3 regions of the Myxacorys chilensis genome follow, and region 2 is predicted to be linked to each of the others. Evidence: predicted binding sites of a transcription regulator. Region 2 holds the regulator's gene; each other region holds the start of a gene.
What was found. Region 2 encodes NtcA, which controls nitrogen genes in cyanobacteria. Its sites were predicted from a motif close to TTTGTANNNNNNNNTACAAA; they were not measured.
Positions count from the first base shown of each region.

Region 1: nadA (quinolinate synthase NadA) is a predicted target of NtcA. The motif match lies at 5,948-5,967, and genes of this name have one in related genera.
Region 3: AC5JLB_RS28485 (DUF4327 family protein) is a predicted target of NtcA. The motif match lies at 3,255-3,274, and genes of this name have one in related genera.

Region 1 is NZ_JCACKG010000186.1:28,381-35,921, reverse strand. It holds gene AC5JLB_RS16160 (ribonuclease R family protein) at 1-1,582, opposite strand, end outside; gene phoU (phosphate signaling complex protein PhoU) at 2,299-2,973, opposite strand; gene AC5JLB_RS16150 (slr1353 family protein) at 3,258-4,151, shown strand; gene ffh (signal recognition particle protein) at 4,287-5,765, opposite strand; gene nadA (quinolinate synthase NadA) at 6,030-6,992, shown strand; gene dacB (D-alanyl-D-alanine carboxypeptidase/D-alanyl-D-alanine endopeptidase) at 7,109-7,541, shown strand, end outside.
Region 2 is NZ_JCACKG010000149.1:79,450-86,990, forward strand. It holds gene cypC (CYP152 family fatty-acid peroxygenase CypC) at 1-572, shown strand, start outside; gene AC5JLB_RS11105 (DUF981 family protein) at 843-1,445, shown strand; gene AC5JLB_RS11110 (TatA/E family twin arginine-targeting protein translocase) at 1,712-2,020, shown strand; gene pth (aminoacyl-tRNA hydrolase) at 2,034-2,648, shown strand; gene AC5JLB_RS11120 (DUF3146 family protein) at 2,684-2,944, shown strand; gene AC5JLB_RS11125 (Uma2 family endonuclease) at 3,064-3,819, shown strand; gene AC5JLB_RS11130 (pre-16S rRNA-processing nuclease YqgF) at 3,877-4,329, opposite strand; gene AC5JLB_RS11135 (DUF3084 domain-containing protein) at 4,332-5,729, opposite strand; gene ntcA (global nitrogen regulator NtcA) at 5,853-6,524, opposite strand; gene AC5JLB_RS11145 (hypothetical protein) at 6,897-7,028, shown strand; gene AC5JLB_RS11150 (hypothetical protein) at 7,350-7,541, shown strand, end outside.
Region 3 is NZ_JCACKG010000281.1:5,805-13,345, reverse strand. It holds gene AC5JLB_RS28500 (monovalent cation:proton antiporter family protein) at 1-1,503, shown strand, start outside; gene AC5JLB_RS28495 (Hfq-related RNA-binding protein) at 1,642-1,857, opposite strand; gene dapF (diaminopimelate epimerase) at 1,951-2,793, shown strand; gene AC5JLB_RS28485 (DUF4327 family protein) at 2,881-3,102, opposite strand; gene pdxA (4-hydroxythreonine-4-phosphate dehydrogenase PdxA) at 3,458-4,492, opposite strand; gene petM (cytochrome b6-f complex subunit PetM) at 4,641-4,745, shown strand; gene AC5JLB_RS28470 (ArsR/SmtB family transcription factor) at 4,807-5,223, opposite strand; gene AC5JLB_RS28465 (SDR family oxidoreductase) at 5,560-6,546, shown strand; gene AC5JLB_RS28460 (NAD(+) kinase) at 6,663-7,541, shown strand, end outside.

The DNA of each region.
Region 1 (7,541 bases), on a different contig from region 2:
GTTGGTAGTCTTGCGCATGAACTTCGTCGTCTTGTTCTAAACTCAGTTCTAATCCCATGCTCACCGCCAGCTTGACAAGTTCCTGCACATCGTCTGGATCGGGTGTTGGATGAACTCGGTACACCCCTGGAACGCCTAATGCCTGGAGATGAGATGCAACGGTTTGATTGGCCAGCAGCATCAGTTCCACAATCATCGAGTGAATTGGCAAGGTTGACGAAACCACAACCGCCCCCAATATGCCCTCATCATCGTAGTGAAACTTGCTAAACGTATACTTGCCTGCTTCTTCAGGCGATTCTGAACCGTCAGGACGAGCAAAGATCTTCTCTGGCAAATTCAGTTCAAACGCACCACGCTGGCGACGTTGGTCTTTAATGGCATGGCTAAGTTTATCGAGTTGTGCCACCATCCCAAAAATGGATTCAAACTCGCTCACATCGTCGGTGTGTTGATCTGCCAAAATTGCCTCTGATTGGGCATAGCTCAGTCTGTAATCTACTTGAATGACAGTGGGCTGAACTTCAAATTCAATCACCTGTCCCTGTTCGTCTAAGGTGATGAGAACTGAAATTGCCAATCGATCTTTTTCAGGCTGGAGCGAGCAAAGCTGATCGGTGATCTGCTCAGGCAGCATGGGTAAAACCAAGTCGCCCATGTAAACTGATACGCCTCGTCTTTGAGCTTCTCGGTCTAAGGGAGAACCCGCCTCAACATAATGAGCAACATCGGCAATATGAATGCCCAATCGCCAGTTGCCATCCTCCAGTTCTTCTAGCGTGATCGCATCATCGGCGCTATCGGCGTCGCTCGCTTTGATGGTGATTGTCGGAACGTCTCTCAGGTCAACGCGCTTTTTGATCTCAGCTTTCGTGATTTTGTTCGGTAGAGCTTTGGCAGATCCTAGGACAGCCTCTGAGAAGTCACGGGGTAGGTCGTGCTTGCAGCAAACGATATCGACATCTGACGCTTCCTCATCGCTGCCTAGCAGCTTGGCAATATTTCCTAAAGGAAGATTTTGTCCGATCGGGTAGCGCTGAACTTCGACATGAACCAGGTTATCGATCGCATCGCTCAGATCGCTGTCCTCGGTCAGGTCTAACTCAAACAACAGCCGATCATCCAGCGGAACGGCATGAAAGTCACCACTCTCTGTTTTCTTAATTCGAGCTAAGACTGAGGGATTTGCCCGTTCGAGAATCAGCCGCACTTCTCCTTCTGGGCTGCGCCGTCGACTGCCTTCTTTGATGACGCGCACCAAAACGCGATCGCCGTTCCAAGCGTGATTTAACTGACTCTCTCGAATGTAGATATCTTCCGATCCTTCCACATCTTGAATGGCAAAGCAAAAGCCTTTACTAGAACACCGAAGCTTTCCTTCTACCACGCCATCTTCGGTCAGTCGGCGATATTTTCCGCGCTCTTTGGTTAAGATGCCGACCTTCTCTAACACATCTAGGGCAATTTGGAGTTTTTGTAAGCTTGTCTCATCTTGGCACTCTAACTTCTTCTCTAGGGCCTTGGGTGCGACCAACTTGTCATCTATGAAATTGGCCAGTAGTTCAGCGATCGAGAATTCCATGAAGCGATCTGTCCTCGTGATGGTCGTTCTTGTTGGGTGGTTCAGACGTTCGCAGACTTCATTGGCATTCCCTTACTCGATGTCCCTAACTTCTCAAACGACCCATGACCCAAAACTCTACCCGATACCCTTCGATCAACGCTTAGAGTTTACAGTCTGAATTTGAGAGGCAGTAACCCTCGTGTAAATCAAGTCTAGTCTGCGAATTCCCGATTTTGGCAGTCCGGGTTCTGCTCAAGATGTGGCTGCAAGGTTTCTTCGTTGCTCAAGATTCAGACCCTCGAAAGAGACCAGCCAACGGGTCTTCACTCGCCAGGCATCTTGCGGAGTTAGCGCTATAGACACTAATCGCGGCGCTAGAAGAACCATCATCCTGTCAAAAGATGATACAGCCATGGAGCAACTCAAACTAAGGTTGCTCAATCGAAAGGGTTGAGTTCCAAAGCTAAAGAATTGCCTCACTCATTCTCGCTCAAGATTGCCAACCTGACACTCCGGCTTCAGAATTTAAGTCGTAAAACCAGCCGCAGCCCGCAACAACCTGGATGAATATCACCACACTCTGAGAAACGGCTGTATCAAACCTCGAAAACTGAGCTTGAAAGATCCAGAGTTCAACTAATTAAAACCTCTGCTCCTTCCCTCTCTATCTTTCCGCATCGATCCCCCAACTGTCAAATTTTGTCAAGGGGTACTTGAGGTTAACATCGCTTATCTCAACGCTGACCCGTGACGATGTAGGCGACGCGCTTACCAATATTGGTGGCGTGGTCTGCCATTCGTTCTAGATGACGGATCACGAGAACTTGCAGAATAATCGGTTCGACAACGCCCGGAACGTCCTGCTGCTGAGCAAGTAAGGCGTAGAGCGTATCGTAATCTAAATCGATCGCATCGTCGCGATCACGCATATCCAACCCAGATTGAGCATCGAGATTTGACAACGACGCTAAGCCGATCGCGAGCATGGCTTGGCTGCGATCGAACATTTGCTTAATCTGCTCCATATAGGGAGAAACGGGGTAAGAAAAGAGCCGCATGGCGATATCGCCCAGATTTTTGGCGTAGTCACCAATTCGTTCGAGATCGCGCACTAGTTGCATCAATGCGCTGAGCAACCGCAAATCTTGAGCCACTGGAGACTGAAGCGCGATAAGGTTGACGCAATCGAGTTCGATCTGTTTGTAGAGGCGATCGATTTGCTTATCCTGTCGAGCAATCTTACCAGCGGCTTCCAGGTCGTGGTCAAACAGGGCCTGACGTGCCAGAAAACAGGAGTTCTCAACTAATGCACCCATCCGCAGCACATCGCGCTGGATACGCTTGATCTGACGCTCGAAACGAATCCGCATGGGTTCTTGACCGTCAGGAAAAACGCTTTTATTAATCATTGACTCAGACTGCATAAACACTTATGAAGACTTACGGCGTTCTATGTTATTGAGGCTTAACTATAACAACTGAGCTAAAGAAAAGCTGGTATCGAGCAAGACTTTTTAAAGATTTTGGATTTAATGCGATCGTAATCTGCGATAATCCGTTTTTTTATCGGTTGTTTCCATCATATCGCCAACTTCTCTGTAAGTAAGTTAGATCGCTCATGCCGTCGAAGGCGCGACAAATCTGCACTACCCCTTCACTCCTGCTTAGAATGAACATGATCGCCGCAAACTCTATGCTGACTTCTTCTGCCATGTATTCTTCTGATCATTCACTGTCGTTTACAGTAGCGGAGCCAAACCTGACCGCAGCGTCCCAGTCAGAGAGCCATAGTCTCTTTGCTCAGTTGAGAAAACACTATCCCGCTGGGGCATTGCTGTCTGAGCTAGTCCAAATTCACGATGGACAATTTGTAGTCCGGGCTTTAGTGCAGGTTGGGACGGCAACCCTAGCGACAGCAATGGCCGCCGCCGACCGAGTTGAAGAGGCGGAAGATCGGGCCAGAATTAGAGCAATGGCAGTTCTGGGCATTGCTCCGGCAGTCGGTAGAACGCCGCTGATGTCGCCTACCTTTGAAGTGCAGGCTCAACCTTTAGTGAAAGAATCGCTCAAAGAGCAGGGCATTCCAGATTCTCTGCCATCCGTTGAATCAATGGTTGACTCAACGCTTCCTGAGTTTGAAGAGACGCCTGAAGTCGTTGAACCTGCCAAGAAGAGTAGCCGGAGAAAGAAAGAAAAAGAAGAGGTTCCTGCTGAAAGCGACTTACTCTCGTTCTCAGGTTTTGACTCGTTTGAGTCACTTCCTGAGCGAGTTGAGGATGACTATTCCAGTGAACCGGAGTACTCTGAGGAGCCACTGCAAGCAGAAACGGATGCAGATGAGCCAATGAAAGAGACGCTTCCCGATCTATCGAGTGAGCCGATCGATTTGTCGGATGCGATCGCCCAAATTGGCACCGAGATCGAGCGCATCGGCTGGACGAAAAAACAGGGCAGCACCTACTTACAGCAAACCTACAGTAAGAAGACTCGGGCTGAACTGACCGAAGATGAGTTGCTAGAGTTCTTGCACTACCTCAAGGCACTGCCGTCGAAGGGGCATCCATCGTTGAATCAGTTGCCGTTCTAAAAGAGGGATGAGGGATGAAGGATGAGGGATGAAAAAGGGAGGATAGTTTAGCAACGCTATGTAAACAGGAATAGCAGAACGGCTGTAATTACTTTCATCCCTCATCCCTCATCCTTCATCCTTCATCCCTAATTCTCACAGCGTGCCAAAGCCTTTTTTCTTCTTGTCTTTGGCTTTCTTCTTTTTATTCATATTGCCTCCAGCGTAGCCTCGTTGTCCGGGCATGGGCTGACGTGCGTAAGGGTTGCCGCCGCCCATTCCTGGCATTCCGCCGCCCATACCAGGGAAACCACCCATGCCGGGAAAGCCCATCTGACCCGATCCCATTTGCTGCATCATCGATCGCATCTTCTGGAAGTTGCTAATTAACTCAGTAACTTCTTTGTCAGAATGTCCAGAACCTCTGGCAATGCGGCGACGACGGGAGGGAGAGTTGGACAGCAAGTCTGGGTCACGACGCTCAGCAACGGTCATTGAGCCGATCATCGCTTCTGCTTTTTTCAGTTGCTCTTCCCCTTTTTGCAACTGTTCTTCATTGACCATCTTGCCCATGCCTGGAATCAGCTTGAGAACGCCGCCGAGCGACCCCATATTTTTGAGCAAGCGGGTTTGTTTAATAAAGTCTGTGAAATCAAATTTTGCCGACAGGATTTTCTCCTGCATCTTCTCAGCATCGGCTAAATCAATTTCTTCACGGGCTTTCTCGACGAGCGTTAGCACATCGCCCATGCCCAAAATGCGGGATGCCATGCGATCGGGGTAAAACGGCTGCAAGGCATCGACCTTCTCACCCACGCCGATGAATTTGATCGGTTGACCTGAGATCCGCCGGACGGAGAGCGCTGCGCCCCCACGAGTATCCCCGTCCATTTTGGTAAGAATTGCACCCGTGACACCAATTTGCTCATGGAAGGTGCGAGTCAAGTTGGCGGCTTCTTGTCCGGTCATCGCGTCTACGACCAGCAGAACTTCGTGCGGTCGGATCGTGTCTTTAATCCGCTTCAGTTCTCCCATCATCGATTCGTCGATTTGCAGGCGACCTGCGGTGTCGATGATGACCGTATCAACGCCTTCTGCTTTGGCGTGTTCTACGCCTTGGCGAGCAATTTCGACCGGATCAGCATCTTTGCCCATCTCAAAGACAGGAATATTGATTTGCTTACCGAGCGTGATGAGCTGATCGATCGCGGCTGGACGATACACATCCGTTGCGACCATCATGACGCTGCGTTCTTCTTTACGAAGATGGAGGGCTAACTTTGCGGTGGCTGTCGTTTTACCTGTTCCCTGCAAGCCTGCCATGAGAACGATCGTCGGGGCAGTTTCAGCATGAGCCAGGGGAACATTGGCATCCCCCATAACGGAAACGAGTTCGTTGTGAATGATTTCGATAAACTGCTGATCGGGGCGAACGCCAGAAATGACTTCTGCTCCCAGTGCCTTTTGTTCGACTTCTGCGACAAATTCTTTGACGACTTGTAGGTTGGCGTCTGCTTCTAACAGCGCTCGTCGGACTTCCCGCAGAGCCTCTTTGACGTTAGATTCAGAGATTTTGTCTTGACCGCGAACTTTTTTCCAGGCGTTTTCTAAGCGATCGGCGAGAGCGTCAAACATAAGTTCTGTGGCAATAGGTTCTGTTGCAGAAGACGAGGAGGGCAAGGTATTGCCCATTAGATCCATTCTACGAGTATGTCAGATCAAGGACTCAAATCCTGAGTCGTAAAAACCGAAAAGCTAGAATCTCTTGGGGGAGAATTAAGAGTCCTCAGCGCGATCGCGCTAATGGATTATTCAAGTTGGTAGATTCAGATAAAATCATCTTTCTAATTTTGGTAATTTGAACTATAATTAGCGGTATTCCAACGCTCAGGTAATCTTGTGTTTACAGCACCTTTTGCTCCGTCCAAACCGCCACTGCCGAAAGATTTGTTTGGCGCGATCGCCGATCTGAAACGCGATCTCAACGCAGTGATCCTGGCGCACTACTATCAAGATCCTGACATTCAGGATGTAGCCGATTTTCTGGGAGATTCGCTAGGGCTCTCGCAACAAGCTGCCCAAACGGATGCAGATGTCATTGTGTTTGCAGGCGTCCACTTCATGGCAGAAACTGCCAAGATTCTCAATCCTAACAAATTAGTGCTGCTGCCCGATCTAGAAGCAGGCTGTTCTCTTGCCGACAGTTGTCCGCCCGCTGAATTTGCTAAATTCAAGGAAAAACACCCTGATCATTTGGTAATTTCTTACATAAATTGCACCGCTGATATCAAAGCGATGAGTGACATCATTTGCACCAGCGCTAACGCCGTGAAGATTGTGAATCAAATTCCTGAAGATCAGCCGATTATTTTTGCGCCCGATCGCAACCTTGGCAGATACGTCATGGAGCAAACGGGGCGAGACATGGTGCTGTGGCAGGGAAGCTGTATGGTGCATGAAACTTTCTCCGAAAAGAAGATGGTGCAGCTTAAAATTCAGTATCCCAACGCTGAGGTGATCGCTCATCCAGAATGTGAAGAGAGTGTCTTGCGGCATGCTGACTATATTGGCTCTACAACTGCACTACTGAAATGTTGCCAGCAAAGCGCGAGTCAGTCATTCATTGTGGTGACGGAACCGGGCATTATTCACCAAATGGAGAAAGCCGCACCTGACAAGCAGTTTATTCCTGCACCGCCGCTCAACAATTGTGCCTGTAATGAATGTCCTCACATGCGGCTCAATACGCTGGAGAAACTGTATCTAGCGATGAAAAACCGAGAGCCGGAAATCACGCTACCCGAATCAACTCGGTTAGCGGCTCTCCGCCCGATGCAACGAATGCTAGAGATGAGTCGCTAAATGCTGAGGATGTTAGGGTTCTAAAATTGCTTTGATCGCGTAATATCAGATTTGCAACAAAATTGGCCTGTCTTCAGTCAAAGGCGTTGTATTTGATAGAGGCGATGTGCGATCGTATGAACCCTACCCGTCTGTTTCGTCCTGCATTCATTTCCACGCTCGCCGCGACGAGTCTAATGGTTCCTAGTCCAGTGCGTGCTCAAGCTGCGGCGGGTACGCTTTGCCCAGCGCAGCTTGGAGGAGCCGTCAATCGTGCCCTTGCCCGCATTCCTAGCGCAAAGTTGAGTATGCTGGTGCAGACTCAAGGCGCAGTTGGCATTCGGCGCAATGTCTATGAGCGAAATGCGGCTACGCAGTTAGTCCCCGCTTCTAATAACAAAATTTTTACGACTGCTGCCGCGCTCAAGAAACTCGGTGCTGGGTATCGCATCACCACGCCTGTCTACGGCAATAGCTCAGGTGCAGAGTTAGCTACCCTAAGAGTGATTGGACAAGGAGATCCGAGCCTTAGCACCACTCAACTAAATTCGCTTGCTCAACAGTTGCGTC
Region 2 (7,541 bases):
TAGATAAACGGACAGCCGCCATAGAACTGATTAATCTGCTGCGACCTACCGTTGCGATCGCGCAGTTTGTGATTTTCTCGGCACTAGCGCTGCACGACCATCCAGACTGTCGGCAGACACTTCAGCAGGGCGACGACAAGGATGTTGAGCGATTCGTGCAAGAGGTTCGTCGGTTCTATCCCTTCTTCCCGCTGATCGCTGCCCGTGTGCGACAGGACTTCGACTGGAATGGCTACCACTTCCCTAAAAAGACAAGAGTGTTTCTAGACCTGTATGGCACGAACCACGATGCGCGGCTGTGGGAGAACCCGGATGAGTTTCAGCCAGAACGGTTCCGCCACTGGGATGGAAGCCCCTTTAATTTCATTCCCCAAGGGGGAGGCGATTACCAAGTGGGGCATCGCTGTGCAGGTGAATGGATCACGATAGAACTGATGAAAGCGTCGGTGAAGTTCTTGACTCAATCGATACAGTATGACGTGCCCGAACAGGATCTGCGCATCAGCCTATCGCGAATACCCGCCATTCCAAAAAGTCGTTTTATCATCAGCAACGTCCGGCGAACAGACTGATGCTGCATGTAAGTAGAACGATAATTCCTCCAGAGTAGAGTAGTGCTCTCAGCTAGTCGTTGCGCAGGATAAGCCGATGTTAGCGGCGGAAGTCGTCAAGCGATCGCGAAACGGCAGCAGTGAGCCGCAGGAGACCTTGCTTGGCAAACCGCAGAACTCTCGCGCTTAAATTAAATGCCAACGGCTGATAAGATTCGCTCAGGAGTTAATTTAATTGATGAGGGCCTTAAAATCACTCATCAAGTCCTAGCGTTCTCTACGAGATCACCCATGTTTATCGACTACATCACATTGATGCTGATCAATTTGGCAGCCGGGCTTTCTCTTCTGTCGGCTTATGTGTATCGAGGACTAGATGAGCCTATTCAAAAACGATGGGTTCCCGGATTTGGCGTGGTCGGTGCGATCGCGCTGGTTACGGGCTTGCACATGGTTTTTACTTGGGCAGTTCCGGGCAGCTACAACATCGCCTTTGGAGAAACGTCTGTCCTGTTTGGCATTCTGTTTGTAGGGACAGCGTGGGCGTTAGCGGCTGGCTGGGAGTTAATTACGCTTGCCGCCTATGGATTTTTTGCGGGCTTAGCCGCAACGCTAATTGGCATTCGCATCATCAACTTAGGACTAACTCAAACGCCTCTTGTTACAGGCGTCGCGTTCATTTTGACAGGGTTAGGAGGCATTTTTGCGGCTCCAACGCTGCATTGGAAATCCACGCGATCGCTCAGAACCGTTGGAGCGCTCATTTTAGGTCTAGCGGCTCTCATCTTTACCGTCATTGCCCTCAAAGCATACTGGTCACACCTAGAAGGATTCTCGAACTGGAAGCCATTGCCAATGCGAGGAGTCACTCCACCAAGTCCAGGATCGCCATAAACTGAATTCGCCATACGCTACTGTAGACAAGGTTTGACATCAACATCGGCTCTTTAAGCATCAACGGTGAAGGTTTGAAGTGGGCTACTTCTCCAGTGCGACTAAACAAGCGCTGCTAAAGATGGGATCTACTCATGTGCGTCAACTCAAATCCCGAAACTACTACAATGTATCTGGCTTAACTTTGTATCTGTCTTAGTATCTGTCTCAACTTTTCATCCCTCACCCCTCATCCCTCATCCCTTCTTCTCTAGGAGCCTCCTCTCATGAACGTCTTTGGCATCGGCTTACCAGAAATGGTGCTAATCATGGTCGTCGCCCTGCTGGTGTTTGGACCCAAAAAATTACCAGAAATTGGCAAAAGCATGGGAAAAGCCATTCGCAGCTTTCAGGATGCGTCTAAAGAATTTGAGTCAGAATTTAAGCGAGAAGCAGATCAATTAGAGAAATCCACTCCCCAAACGATGAAGGCGACTCTAGAAACTCCTGAGAAACCTAGTCTTTCACCGGCCGACGCAACGGTTGAAGAGATGGTTGAAGAGGCTGTGACCAATACCACCGAGAAAGAAGGCTAGTTTGACCTGACGTATGAGCGACGATACGCCCTCTAAGCTAGTCATTCCGCAACTCATTGTAGGACTGGGCAACCCAGGAGCGAAATATGAGCAGACCCGACATAACGTCGGATTTATGGCGATCGCGAAACTCGCGAAAGTCTGGCAAATCAACCTGTCCGACAATAAGAAGTTCCAAGGCTTATTTGGCGAAGGCATGAGTCCGACGGGAAAAATTCGCCTACTCCAGCCGACCACCTATATGAATAATTCGGGACAGGCAATTCGCGCGGTCATCGATTGGTATAAATTGCCGAGCGAGTCGGTGATGGTGGTTTACGACGACATGGATTTGCCCGTTGGCAAACTGCGGCTACGATTGTCTGGTTCAGCAGGCGGGCAAAACGGCATGAAATCCGCGATCGCTCACCTCGGCACGCAGACCTTTCCCCGGTTGCGAATCGGCATTGGTAGCCCTAAATCTGCGCCAGGTGACAACGCTGTTTCTCATGTCCTCGGCACCTTTGCCCCATCTGAAAAACCGATCATCGAAGACGTTTTAGACTTAACCGTGAGCGCGATCGAAGTCAGCCTCAAGCAGGGGGTTGAAAAAGCAATGAGTCTTTACAACAATCGTAGTGTCGAATAAAAACCTAAATTCAAGCACTTCTAGATTTAAGTATTGTGTCTAAGCGTCTTCCCGAAACGACTGCTCATGTCCGCATCTTCCGCCAGTCCTGGCAACAGGGCGAAATTGAGGGCGAAGTGATCGCTAATCAGTATGAATGGCAATTTCGCTGGCTGTTTCGCTGCGGACAGTTGGTTATTCATCCATCGCTAGGGCGGGCCTTAATTAAAGAACCGTTGGGGCGATTTTTAGAAGCAAAGGACTATCAATTGGAACCGGGCGGAGATTATTCGTTTACGATCCGGGCGGACTTGTGACAGGGCAAATTTATGATCCCAAATCTGTGATCATGAATTTGTAATCAATACGATTGGCTTCGCCAAGCTCCGAAGGATTGCCCATAATACAAATATCCTTCAACCACGAGGAACCTAAGATGACGACATCGCTTGACCTCAATGAAGACTTGCTTTACCCAAGCGGCGATGGCGAACCAATGGCGGAAAACACAGTACAGTATCGTTGGATTGTCATCCTCAAAGAAAATTTAGAAATTATTTTTGCAGATGATCCAAATGTCTTCATTGCCGCCGATATGTTTTGGTATCCGGTGCAAGTCAAAACGCCGCCAGCGCCTAGACAAGCACCCGATGTGATGGTGGTCTTTGGCAGACCTAAAGGAGATCGGCGCTCTTACATGCAGTGGAAGGAAAATAACATTCCGTTTCAGGTCGTGTTTGAAGTGCTTTCAGATAGCAATAGAACCCGCGAAGGTAGAACAGCGCTCGACTTTAAGTTCCGCTTCTATCAGCAATATGGCGTGGAAGAATATTACATTTACGATCCCGATGAGTGTGTGTTGCAAGGATGGCAGCGCCAAAACAATCAGCTAGTTTCGATCGCGCAGATGTCTGATTGGACGAGTCCTCGATTAGGCATTCGGTTTGGGTGGCAACCCAGCACAGAGCTAGAAGTCTATCGCCCGAACGGACAGCGATTTTTAAGCCCAATGGAGTTAGAGCAGCAGCTTCAGCAAGAACGTCAACGGGCAGAACAGGCAAACCAACGGGCAGAACGAGCAGAACAGGCAAGATTAGGGGCGGTTCCGAGGTTACGATCGCTAGGATTAACCCCCGAACAAATTGCCGAAGCCTTGGATTTATCAATAGACGAGGTGAGATCGAGCGACTAAATTCAATCACTCGAATTTCATCGCTTAAATTTCAATACTCGAAGTTGACGATCAGAGCTAGTCCGTCAACCGTTGTAAATAGCGCTCAATTAATAGAATCGCCACAATATCATCAATGCTGCGGGGTGGCGTCCGCATTCCTTCCGGGACAAGCCGTGTTAGACCCGTCGGCGGATACATCTGCCAGTAGCGATCGCGCGCCTCCAGAGAACTATGCCGCTCATCGACCATGACCACCCGCAACGGTTCCCCCAATTCATCTCCTAATTTCTGCTTCCACGCTTTTGAAGAGGTTTGATCCCCCATAATCAAGAGCGAAATCGGAAACCGTTGACGCAGTGATTTGATCGTGGCGATCGCACTTTCTGCCGTCACGACCTCGTGATAATACAACCGCCGATCAACGCCCATCACCGCCAACCCACACTTCTGCCGCCCCGGATCAAACCCCAGAATTACAGGTTGATCCAGCACCGTCTGTCCCTTCTCCATCGCTTTCCAACTGTCCATGACTACGACGTTTTCAGTACCACTTGACCGTTTTGAATCACCACTAATCCTATTTTGAGCGGTCCTACTGTGTACGTTACATCGGATGCCACCGCCCGGAGTTCTACCGGAGTCTGAAATTGGCGCAGTTGCTCTATAAAGCCCGATAACGACTCTAGGTTTTCAATCTGAACGCTATCGTTAATTACGCCTGCCCGTTTCGCGCGGAAATTGGAGAAGGCGAGCAGTTGTTCGATGTTTTGTTGGAACTGCTCAGACGTCAGCTTTGAGGGTTCAATCGACTTTGCAGCCACCACATCCCCTGCTAAAAACACGACCCGATTGGGAATAGCACTGGCAAAGACGGAAACGGGTCGCCGTTCGCCCCGGACATAGTTAGCGTCTGCCGCAATTCTCACCACGTAGTCTTGACCATCATTAATCTTTTTAATCAGACGCTCTACCTCGGCGGTCTTAATTAGAACGATTTGCTCTTCCCCGGTAGAACCAGGTTGGATCAACTGCCAGGCCGCTCGATTTGCCTCTTTTAGCAAGCGATCGACTGCGGCTTTGGCAGCGGCTGGATCAACCACCCGCAGCACACCCGCCGACAGCACCTGACTCCGCAGAATCGCCAAATATCCGCCGCGAATCAGTTGGGCTTCTTGCTCAGACTGCTGCACCGCTTCGGCTAAGAGCGCTTGCTGAGATGCCAACTGTCGAAGTTGAATTTCGCGCTCGGCAATCACGCGATCGCGCTCGGCGATTTCGCGATCGCGCCTCTGAATCGTGCTCGTCCGCTCCGCAATTTGACTATCGCGCTCGGCAATTTGCGCTTTGACGGCATCGCGCTGAGCAATTAGGGTTTTCTGCTCGCTCTGCAACTGATTAATCTCCGATCGCAGCCTTTCAGCCTGCGCAGATACGGCATTGAGTTGACCGCGAATCACATCCCGCTGCGCCTCAGCCGTTCTGAGCTGCTCGTTGGTCTGTCTCTGCTTTTCAAGGGACTGCTTCAGAGACTCATTAATTCGATTGAGTTGTCCTTCCGCTTGTGTCCGCTGGGCGCGGGTGCGCTCAAGTTCATCCTCGACCTTACTCTTCTGCTGATTAGTAATTTGCAAATCATCTGAGTTTTTCCGTAAGGCTCGATTTTGCTCCCGGACTTTCTTTTGCAAGTCGTTGAAATCGAGCAGCATATCGCGAAACTGGCGGCTACTCGCAAACAAAATGCCAAATGTCGAGGCGGAAATTAACGTTCCGGTCAAAATCGTCACGAGAGTTGCCGTGCGCTTAGGCCGCAGATTAAACAAGCTCAGACGCGCCTTTCCAACTTTGGTGCCAATGCGATCGCCAACGGTTGCGATCAGCCCGCCCAAAATCAAAACTGCCAAAATCAGAATTAGCCCTATGTCGGACATTGATGCTCCAAAACGCTCCGGCTTAGTTCACTCGACAAGCAGGACTCCGCATCTATTATGCCTGCGGAACGGATATCACTGCTGCGAAGAAAATGTGTGATTTGGAGCGAGGGCAGAGAAAGTCTAAGTAAATTGCTGGCTTAACGTGACCGGATTGTGAACGGTAATCTTTTTCTTGTGAATCGAGATCATGTTATCTTGCCGCAAATCGCCTAATAGACGGGTGACGGTCACGCGAGTTGAGCCAATTGCTTCTGCGATCGCTTGATGCGACAGTTTGAGATCAATTGTGATCCCTTCTTGGGACGGTACGCCAAAATCGCGGCAGAGAATCAGCAAAAAGCTGACCAACCGCGATCCCATATCTCGGTGCGCCAACGTTTCGATCATCATCTCGGTTTGTAGAATGCGAGATGACAGTCCTTTCAGCAGCATCATTGAGAGATCTGGGTTGTCTTTCAGGGCTTTCTCGACCTGCTCGATGGGCACCGACAGCAACTCTGCTGGAGTAAATGCCACGGCATGATAGAAACGATCGGCGCGTTGACCTGTAATTAGCGATAGCACCCCAAACACGCTGTTCTCTCTCAGCAGGGCCACGGTGATCTCCTCGCCTGCCTCGTACACGCGCGAGAGCTTGACGGCTCCTTTCTGCAAGAAGTAAACCCGTTCCGCCGGATCACCCGGAAAGAAAATAGTTTTGCCACGCTCAAATGTTTCTACAACGGGGGGGTATGCCCCTCCACCGATTTGGCGAAATAACGATGCAAGCGGTCTCTCTTTGGTCACTATCATTTCTTCCCTTTATCGTCACTCAGACGTTCTCTTAGCAACTATTAGGCTCACCGGTGAGCAAACTTTTCTATTAAAACCCCTATAGAAAATTGTTCTATTGAGGCGAGTCATTGTAAGCGAAGCCTTTGTAAACAATTGATGACTTTAGAACACTTAAACTGACTGCAAACGCAGTTTTTGTGCCTCCTTATACATTTCTGCCCGTATTTTAAGAATTTTAGAAAATCTCTGTGATTTCCTCACCAAAAGATTGACTCGTATTGAACGCTTTTTGGGGAGAATAGTCAATCATTTTGACCAGATTCTAGCGCAAAGCGGACTGGAGAGAGGGAGCCCTGATCTATAACTGGCATTAGAGAGGTAGATTTCGCTTTGGATAAGTTACAGCAGTCAGGGGGCGATCGCATTGCTCCAACGTGCGATCGCCCCCTGACTTACATTCGAGTCATTCAACGGCGGCTTTTGCACTGGCTCCATTCTTCACAGCAGGCGACTTGGTCTTGATCTCATTGACGCTTGGCGGAACGCTAAAAGCGTTGCGTGAGGAAGTTTTCTGCCCCTTTGCTCGTGGCTTTCCTCCGGCCATCCAATATTCTTTTTGATATTTTTCATCGAAGAACTAGGATTCTCCCAAGCCCTATGCTCTAATAAGTTTGCAAAATCTGCGATAAATTACGATTCCTAACTGATGAAAACTTTAACAATCAAATTATCCAAGATTGTTGCTTGGTAGTCGGGCGGTAAACGATAATTTTTATCCCTTTAGATTTGTCTAGGCTACAAGATTTTACAATTGAGAAGTACTTAGTTTGGGCACTGCTCCAGATGACATTACAAGAACTACAAAAACAGGTACTGCAACTATCCATCCGCGATCGTTGGCAATTAGTGCAGGCTGTTCTCACATCCCTACAGGAAGACACCCGTTTAGAGGTGAAGCCGAAGAACCTGTCTCGGCTGCGAGGAATCGCGAAGAACCCAACAGCCCTAAATGACACTGATAATACAGAAGATTAT
Region 3 (7,541 bases), on a different contig from region 2:
CCCGTGTTTCTTTGGAGCAATTTAGAACTCATTTTAGGCTTAGTCGCGCTAGTCTTTGTCGGTAAGTTCTTGATCGTGACGCCCATTGTTCGAGGATTTCGCTATCCGCTCAAGACAGCCTTGCTGACTGGATTGGGTCTCGCCCAAATCGGAGAGTTCTCCTTTGTATTGGCAAGTGAGGGGCGATCGCTGGGATTAGTCTCTCGTCACGTTTATTTGTTGATTTTAGGCACAACCGCTGTAACGTTGGTTCTGACGCCGTTTGTGTTGCGACTGATCCCGACGCTTTTTACCTGGGCAGAATCGATTCCTTGGCTGGCGAGGTATTTAGATCAGTCCGATCTTCCCCTGGCTATCTCGGATGATCTGCCGACTCAGAATCACGTTGTCGTTTGTGGTTATGGTCGTATTGGACGTAATATTGTTCGTCTCTTGCAAGATCGCAATTATCCAGTCTTGGTGATTGATCAATCTGAAAGTCGTATTCAGAAAGTTCGCGAGGCAGGACTGCCCTATATTTACGGCAACGCTGTGAGTCTGCATGTTCTCGAAAAAGCAGGGGTTGCTCATGCGCAAGGCATGGCGATCTCGCTTCCCGATGCGATGAGTACTCGTCTTTGTCTCAAGCGATCGCTCGAAATTTCGCCCGAGTTAGATGTTGTGGTCCGGGCAATCCGAGACAAAGATATTGAATTGCTCTATCAGTTGGGGGCAAAAGAAGTTGTTCAACCCGAATTTGAAGCGAGCTTAGAACTGTCAGCCCATCTGTTGAATGGCGTTGGACTGACTCCAGCAGCCGTTCAGCGAGAGGTTCAGCAAATCCGGAATTCTCACTACCTTGAACTTCGTCCCGAACGTCCTTCCTCAGAAATCTCCCGAGATTTGGAAGCGGCGACTAAAGAGATGAACAGCCGATGGTACAGCCTGCCTGACCTCTCGCCTTTGACCGGAATGACGTTAGAAGAAGCAGATATGCGGCGGCTAACTGGGGTAGCGTTGATGGCAATTCGGCGGGCGGGTGGAGGAGAAATTGATTATCCCGATCCTCAAACCACCTTAGAACAGGGCGATCGCTTACTGCTGGTTGGAGAACCCGACGAAATTGCGACCTTTGCTGAATTGGCGAAAGGAGAAGCGGCAGTTCCTGCCTTTAATGCGTCGTGCCAATGGTTAGAAGTTCCATCAGAAAGTCCAATTGCTGGCAAAACCCTGGCGGATCTCGATGTATTAGATCAGTACGGCATCCGAGTACAAGCCGTGCGGCGTGAAGGCAAGTTCTTGCGGTTTCCTGACAATCAAGTCGATATTCAGGTTGGCGATCGACTGTTACTCTGCGGAGGGTTTCACTCTCTCATTCAAGCGAATCAAGCCATTAGCGCAACGCCCAACCCCGATGGAACTACCGCCCAGCCATTATTTCCTGACGGTCAAGTTCCACTTTCAACCGTCAGCTTAAATGGGGCAGAATACGCGATCGCAGACGATTTGACAGAGCCATCCTAATAGCGGGCGTTTAGCAAGTAATCGCTAGATTGGAGCAAAAGCCAAGGGTAGAGATGTACGACGGTGCATCTCTACGAATTCCACCTGATCGCAGCGTTGACCCAATAGCCGATACAACTTGCCTACAGTTTTGGTCTACTACAATTTCGGTTTAATGAATGCAATCGCTTGCCGCCAAATAATTGTCGGCTGATCGTGGGGATCAAGCAAACAAATACAGTGAGTGTCTTGCCAACGCACTTTACCTGTCAGCACATCCCCCGTCGCAAGTTTCATCTCAACTTCTGTTTCTTCACGAATTATGGTTTGAATTTGACGAGTGCTTGGCAATCCAGTATCTAGTTCTAACGCCATAATTAAATTCCTTCATCTACCGCTCTAACGTTTATAGAGTGCCTCAATCGTCACAACTCTGCACATTTAACCAATCTACGTTTCTAAAAGCCCATGACTATCGAATTCACAAAGTACCACGGGATCGGCAACGACTTTATTTTGATCGACAATCGAGCTTCAGTAGACCCACTTCTAACGCCAGAACAAGCGATAAAGATGTGCGATCGCCACTTTGGGATCGGCGCAGACGGGGTAATTTTCGCCTTGCCAGGGCAAGACGGAGCCGACTACACCATGCGGATTTTCAACTCCGACGGTTCCGAACCCGAAATGTGCGGCAATGGAATTCGCTGCTTGGGACGGTTCTTAGCAGACCTAGAAACTGCCGAAGCGGGCGCATCTAAAGCGCAATATCAGATTCATACCTTGGCAGGTATGATGACGCCGAAATTAGAGGAGAATGGTCAAGTCACAGTCAATATGGGAGAGCCTCGACTGTTAGCAAGAGAAATTCCGACAACATTGGCGGCTGCCGATCAGAAAATCGTGAATCAACCGCTAGAGGTCGCTGGCAAAACGTGGAACGTGACCTGCGTCAGTATGGGAAATCCTCACTGCATCACGTTCGTTGAAGACGTAGCTGAAATTGCGCTTGAGCAACTTGGTCCTCAGTTTGAAAATCACGCTGTCTTTCCACAACGCATCAATACTGAATTCATTCAAGTGGTGCGATCGGACTATCTCAAAATGCGCGTCTGGGAACGCGGAGCAGGTATCACCTTGGCCTGTGGAACAGGAGCCTGTGCGTCCCTCGTAGCAGGAGTCTTGAACGAAAAGTGCGATCGCAGAGCTACCGTTGAGCTTCCCGGCGGATCTTTAGCAATCGAGTGGGCAACAGATAACCGGATCTACATGACTGGGCCAGCAGAAAAAGTTTTTACTGGAATTGCCTAGCATCAAAGAGGTCTGAGATTGGCGATGCCGTAAACCTCAGACCTTCTTATGTTCAGACTTCGTTGTATGAAAGATGTGTAGAGGGAATTAGTCGTTTTCCCAAGACTCATGGCCCATCAAGTCTCCGATGCGATCGCGCAGGAGAAACCCATGATGCTCTAGTTCTGCCTCAAAATGAACCCATTCGCGGGCAGGAATGTGCTTGCAGAGTGTGTAGATGGGTTGATACCGGCTGACAGTTCCTTGATCAACCAATTGACGCACTTCGTCCTGAATTAAGCTAAGCGAATATTGTGCAGCTTGAAGCATATGGCACCTTCTTGTATCAAATATCAGAAATTGCGGTGTGAAATAGGAAGTTAAAACTCTGGATCTGAATATAATGACAGTCGAACCAGAAAAACTTGGCAGAAATCGGCTTGATTTCAGTTTTGAGGCAAAACTTTAACGTGGGCTGTATTTTGGTAGTGAGATATACCAAATCTTCCCTATATTGTTAGCTAATCAACCTAAAAAATCAATTCAGCCTTAGGTGTGAAGTCAGGAGACTTTGACACAACCTCTCCCTTCGGAGGTAGCGCAAAAAACCTACTTAATCAATCATGATGTTGCCCTGAGCAACACTGCGCAGAATGGCAATCGGCGGGTCATAACTCCAGTGGAATTACGCTTGTGAAGCATTCTGCTTTCGCTGCGCTAGCTCAACAGCAAGCTGAATAGCGGCTTTCATGCTGGTCGCATCAGCAATCCCTTTACCTGCAATATCAAAGGCAGTTCCGTGGTCAGGAGAGGTCCGAATAAAAGGCAACCCAATCGAGGTGTTAACCGCGCGATCGAACGCCATCAGCTTGACCGGAATTAAGCCTTGATCATGATAAAGCGCCAAATACCCATCATGGGCGTTCCCTGCTCCTGTGCCAAACCAAGCTTGGCCCGGCTTTACCCAAAGGGTATCAGGTGGTAGAAGACCCTCTAGTGTGGCTTGAGGAAACTGAAGCCGCATCGCGTCGAGCCAAGCACTCATCCACTCGACTTCTTCGTGCCCCAGTTGTCCTTGTTCACCACTATGAGGATTGAGACCTGCGATCGCAATCCGAGGTTGAGCGATGCCAAAGTCGCGCTGCAAACACTCTAAAAGCAGATCTAATTTAAGCGTGAGGAGTTCTGGTGTTAGGGTCTCCGATACTTGACAGAGCGGGACATGAGTTGTGGCTAATAACGTCCGCAACGTCCATTCTGTATGAGGAGATCGAGCGACGAATAGCATTCCAAAGCGACTGACGCCAGCTCGCTCCGCTAGAAGTTCAGTCTGTCCAGGATAAATATGTCCTGCGGCTTTCCAAGCCGATTTTGCAATAGGAGCAGTTACTAAACTATCAAACTCTCCGTTCAAGGTATGCGCGATCGCGTTGTCCAACCACCGGAAACTTGCATCACCACTAGCAGCAGTCTCAACGCCAACTGTGACTGGACTGGGTATCCCTGTTTCTAAAATATTGAACTGATGGGGATCTGCTAAAGCACCCCTACAAACTGGCTTCAAGCGATCGTAGGCGTCTTGTAGATAGGCAGAACTCCCAGAGATCGTAATGTCTGCCCCTGCGATCACGATTGGATCTGCAAGCGCTTTCAAAACGACTTCTGCTCCAATTCCTGCAGGATCCCCAAGCGTAATAATTAAACGAGAACGGTTGATCATCAAATTTACAAAATCGTAAAAACCAGCCTTGGAACTGCTCTAGAATACGTTATGCAGGAAATCCTATCTCAGGAATGACGCCTGTTTATTTAAGTCAGGTCGCCTAGCGCACAACCGACTAATATTCCTTATCTGGAGAAATCACATCATGGCTGGAGAGATTTTTAATACTGCCTTCTTAGCGTTTAGCCTCATCCTTGTCGGGTTGTCCCTGGGCTTCTTGCTACTCAAGCTCCAAGGGGGAGAAGAATAAGCAAAGGCAAAGGAAAAAGGAAAACTGCACTCTCAGGATCTGCCCTTTCCCTTTTTCCTATTTAATCCTCTTCATCTAAGTGTTCAGCCACCTCGCGATACAGATTGAACACATGATGATCCTTGAGGGAATAGAAAACATTGCGCCCTTGCTTGCGATATCCCACTAAACGCATTGCCCGCAACGCTCGAAGCTGGTGCGAAACGGCTGACTCGCTCATCTCTACTGCCGCTGCAAGGTCACAAACGCATAACTCCTGAACCGCCAGCATAGACAAAATTCTTAATCGATTCGTATCGCCCAGTAGACTGAAGAACTCTGCCATTTGCTGCGCCTTTTTCAGGTCGAGTATTTTCTGCTGCAAATGGCGAACATTGCCTAGATCAACTGGATGTTGAACAGTGCAATTTAACGGTTCTGCTAGGGGCGAAGGCATACTGTCGGGCGGCTGGGCGGGAAGCGAATTTAAGTTCGACATAGCAAAAGATGTTGGCAGTAGTAGCTGGGCAGCTTCTCAAAGCATCACACTGCCTAGAGATAAGGATTGTCTCCAGCGTAGCGTACGCCTTTTTCAAAACGGACTAAACCCAAGTCCCAGTTTTTGCTTTAGATGATTGAACTTTGCTTCAACCGTCTTGACCTTGTTCAAACCCGTGCTTCACCCGTAATCGCGGGCTATGTAAGCTTGATCCATCTACGTTAGGATGAGAAGCATTAATCATAAATCTCATCTTTGAACATCAAATTTTTTACTTTAGGTCGAGATTTCTGATAAAATTTGACGAAAAGTTTACAATTTGTCACCAAACCCCTCATGAGCGTATTGATTGTGGGTGCTACTGGCACTCTTGGCAGACAGGTGACTCGTCGCGCCCTAGACGAGGGATACGAAGTTCGCTGTTTAGTTCGTAGTCCAAAGAAGGCGACATTTCTAAAGGAATGGGGCGCGGAGTTAGTAACGGGAAATCTGTGTAACCCTGATTCACTGCCAAAAGCACTAGAGGGTGTGACAGCTGTAATTGATGCTGCAACCGCACGAGCAACTGATTCACTCACCATTCGACAAGTAGATTGGGATGGCAAAGTCAACCTGATTAAGGCAGCGAAAGCGGCAGGGGTCGAGCGCTATATATTTTTCTCGATTCTAGATGCTGAAAAATTTCCGAAAGTTCCCTTGATGGACATCAAGGCTTGTACTGAAAGATTCTTGGCACAATCTGGGCTGAACTACACGATTTTGCGTCCTTGTGGATTTTTGCAAGGTCTTATTGGTCAGTATGCTATTCCAATCTTGGAGAATCAGGCGGTTTGGGTAATGGGTGACACGGCTCCAACGGCCTACATGGATACGATCGACATCGCCAAGTTTGCGGTTCGAGCGCTCAAAGTTTCTGAGACTGAAGGCAAAACCTTTCCAGTGGTTGGATCTCGCGCTTGGGCAGCCGAAGAAATTATTCAACTCTGTGAGCGGCTATCTGGTAGGGAAGCAAAAGTAACGCGGATGCCAATCGGCGTTTTACGCGGAGTCCGGCGTGTGGCTCGGTTCTTCCAGTGGACATGGAACATCGCAGATCGGCTTGCTTTTACTGAGGTGGTAGCGACAGGGAAGCCTCTCAATGCATCGATGGATGATGTATATGCGACTTTTGGTCTCGATCGCAAGGATATGACAACTCTTGAGTCTTACATGCAGGACTATTTCAGCCGAATCATGAAAAAGCTCAAAGAGGTTGAGTTTGCCCAGGCAGAGGCCAAGAAAAAACAAGAGAACAAGAAGAAAAAGACGTATCCTCGATTTTAGAAAATACGATATGTAGGGCAATCAATAGCTTTGCAGCCTCATCTAGCTCTTAAGGAATACTTCATCAATCATTCAGAGTTTATCTTTCTTTCCCGATCTCTCACTATAAATTCAGTATGCGCCCGCACAAGGTCGGCATTATTTTCAATGATGACAAACCACTCGCTTGTCAGACGGCTCAAGAGTTAGAAGACAAGTTTCGGTCTCGCGGCTGGGACGTTGTTTTGGCAACAGGAGCAGGAGGTATTTTAGGATATGCAACCCCAGAAAGTCCAGTTTGCCATACGCCCATCGATCGCTTAATGCCGCCTGGGTTTGATGTTGATATGAAATTTGCCATCGTTCTGGGCGGTGATGGCACTGTTCTGTCTGCTTGTCGGCAGGTGGCTCCTTGCCAGATTCCGCTGCTTGCCGTTAATACAGGGCACATGGGGTTTCTAACCGAAATTCTGCTCGACAAGCTGCCCGATGCGATCGAGTGTTTAATCAATGGCGATTATGAAATTGAAGAACGCACGATGCTTCGGGTGCAGATTCTTCGGCAGGACACATTGCTATGGGAAGCTTTGTGTCTAAATGAGATGGTTCTCCACCGAGAACCACTGACGAGTATGTGTCACTTTGAAGTCGAAATTGGCAAGCATACTCGCGTAGACATTGCAGCAGATGGCATTATTCTCTCAACTCCAACAGGGTCAACGGCATACTCTTTGTCGGCAGGAGGTCCGGTGATTACGCCTGGAGTTCCAGTGATCATTTTGGTTCCAATTTGTCCTCATTCATTGGCATCGCGTTCGTTAGTATTTGCTAACGATCAGCTAGTCACTCTGTTTCCCGCCGCACCAAATCGGTTGATCTTGACGGCTGATGGGAATGCAGGCTGCTATGTATTACCGGACGATCGCGTTTGTATCGGCAAAGCTCCTTACCCAGTTCGCTTTGTTCGGCTGCGACCACATGAATTCTTTCACGTGCTCAGAGAAAAGTTGGGATGG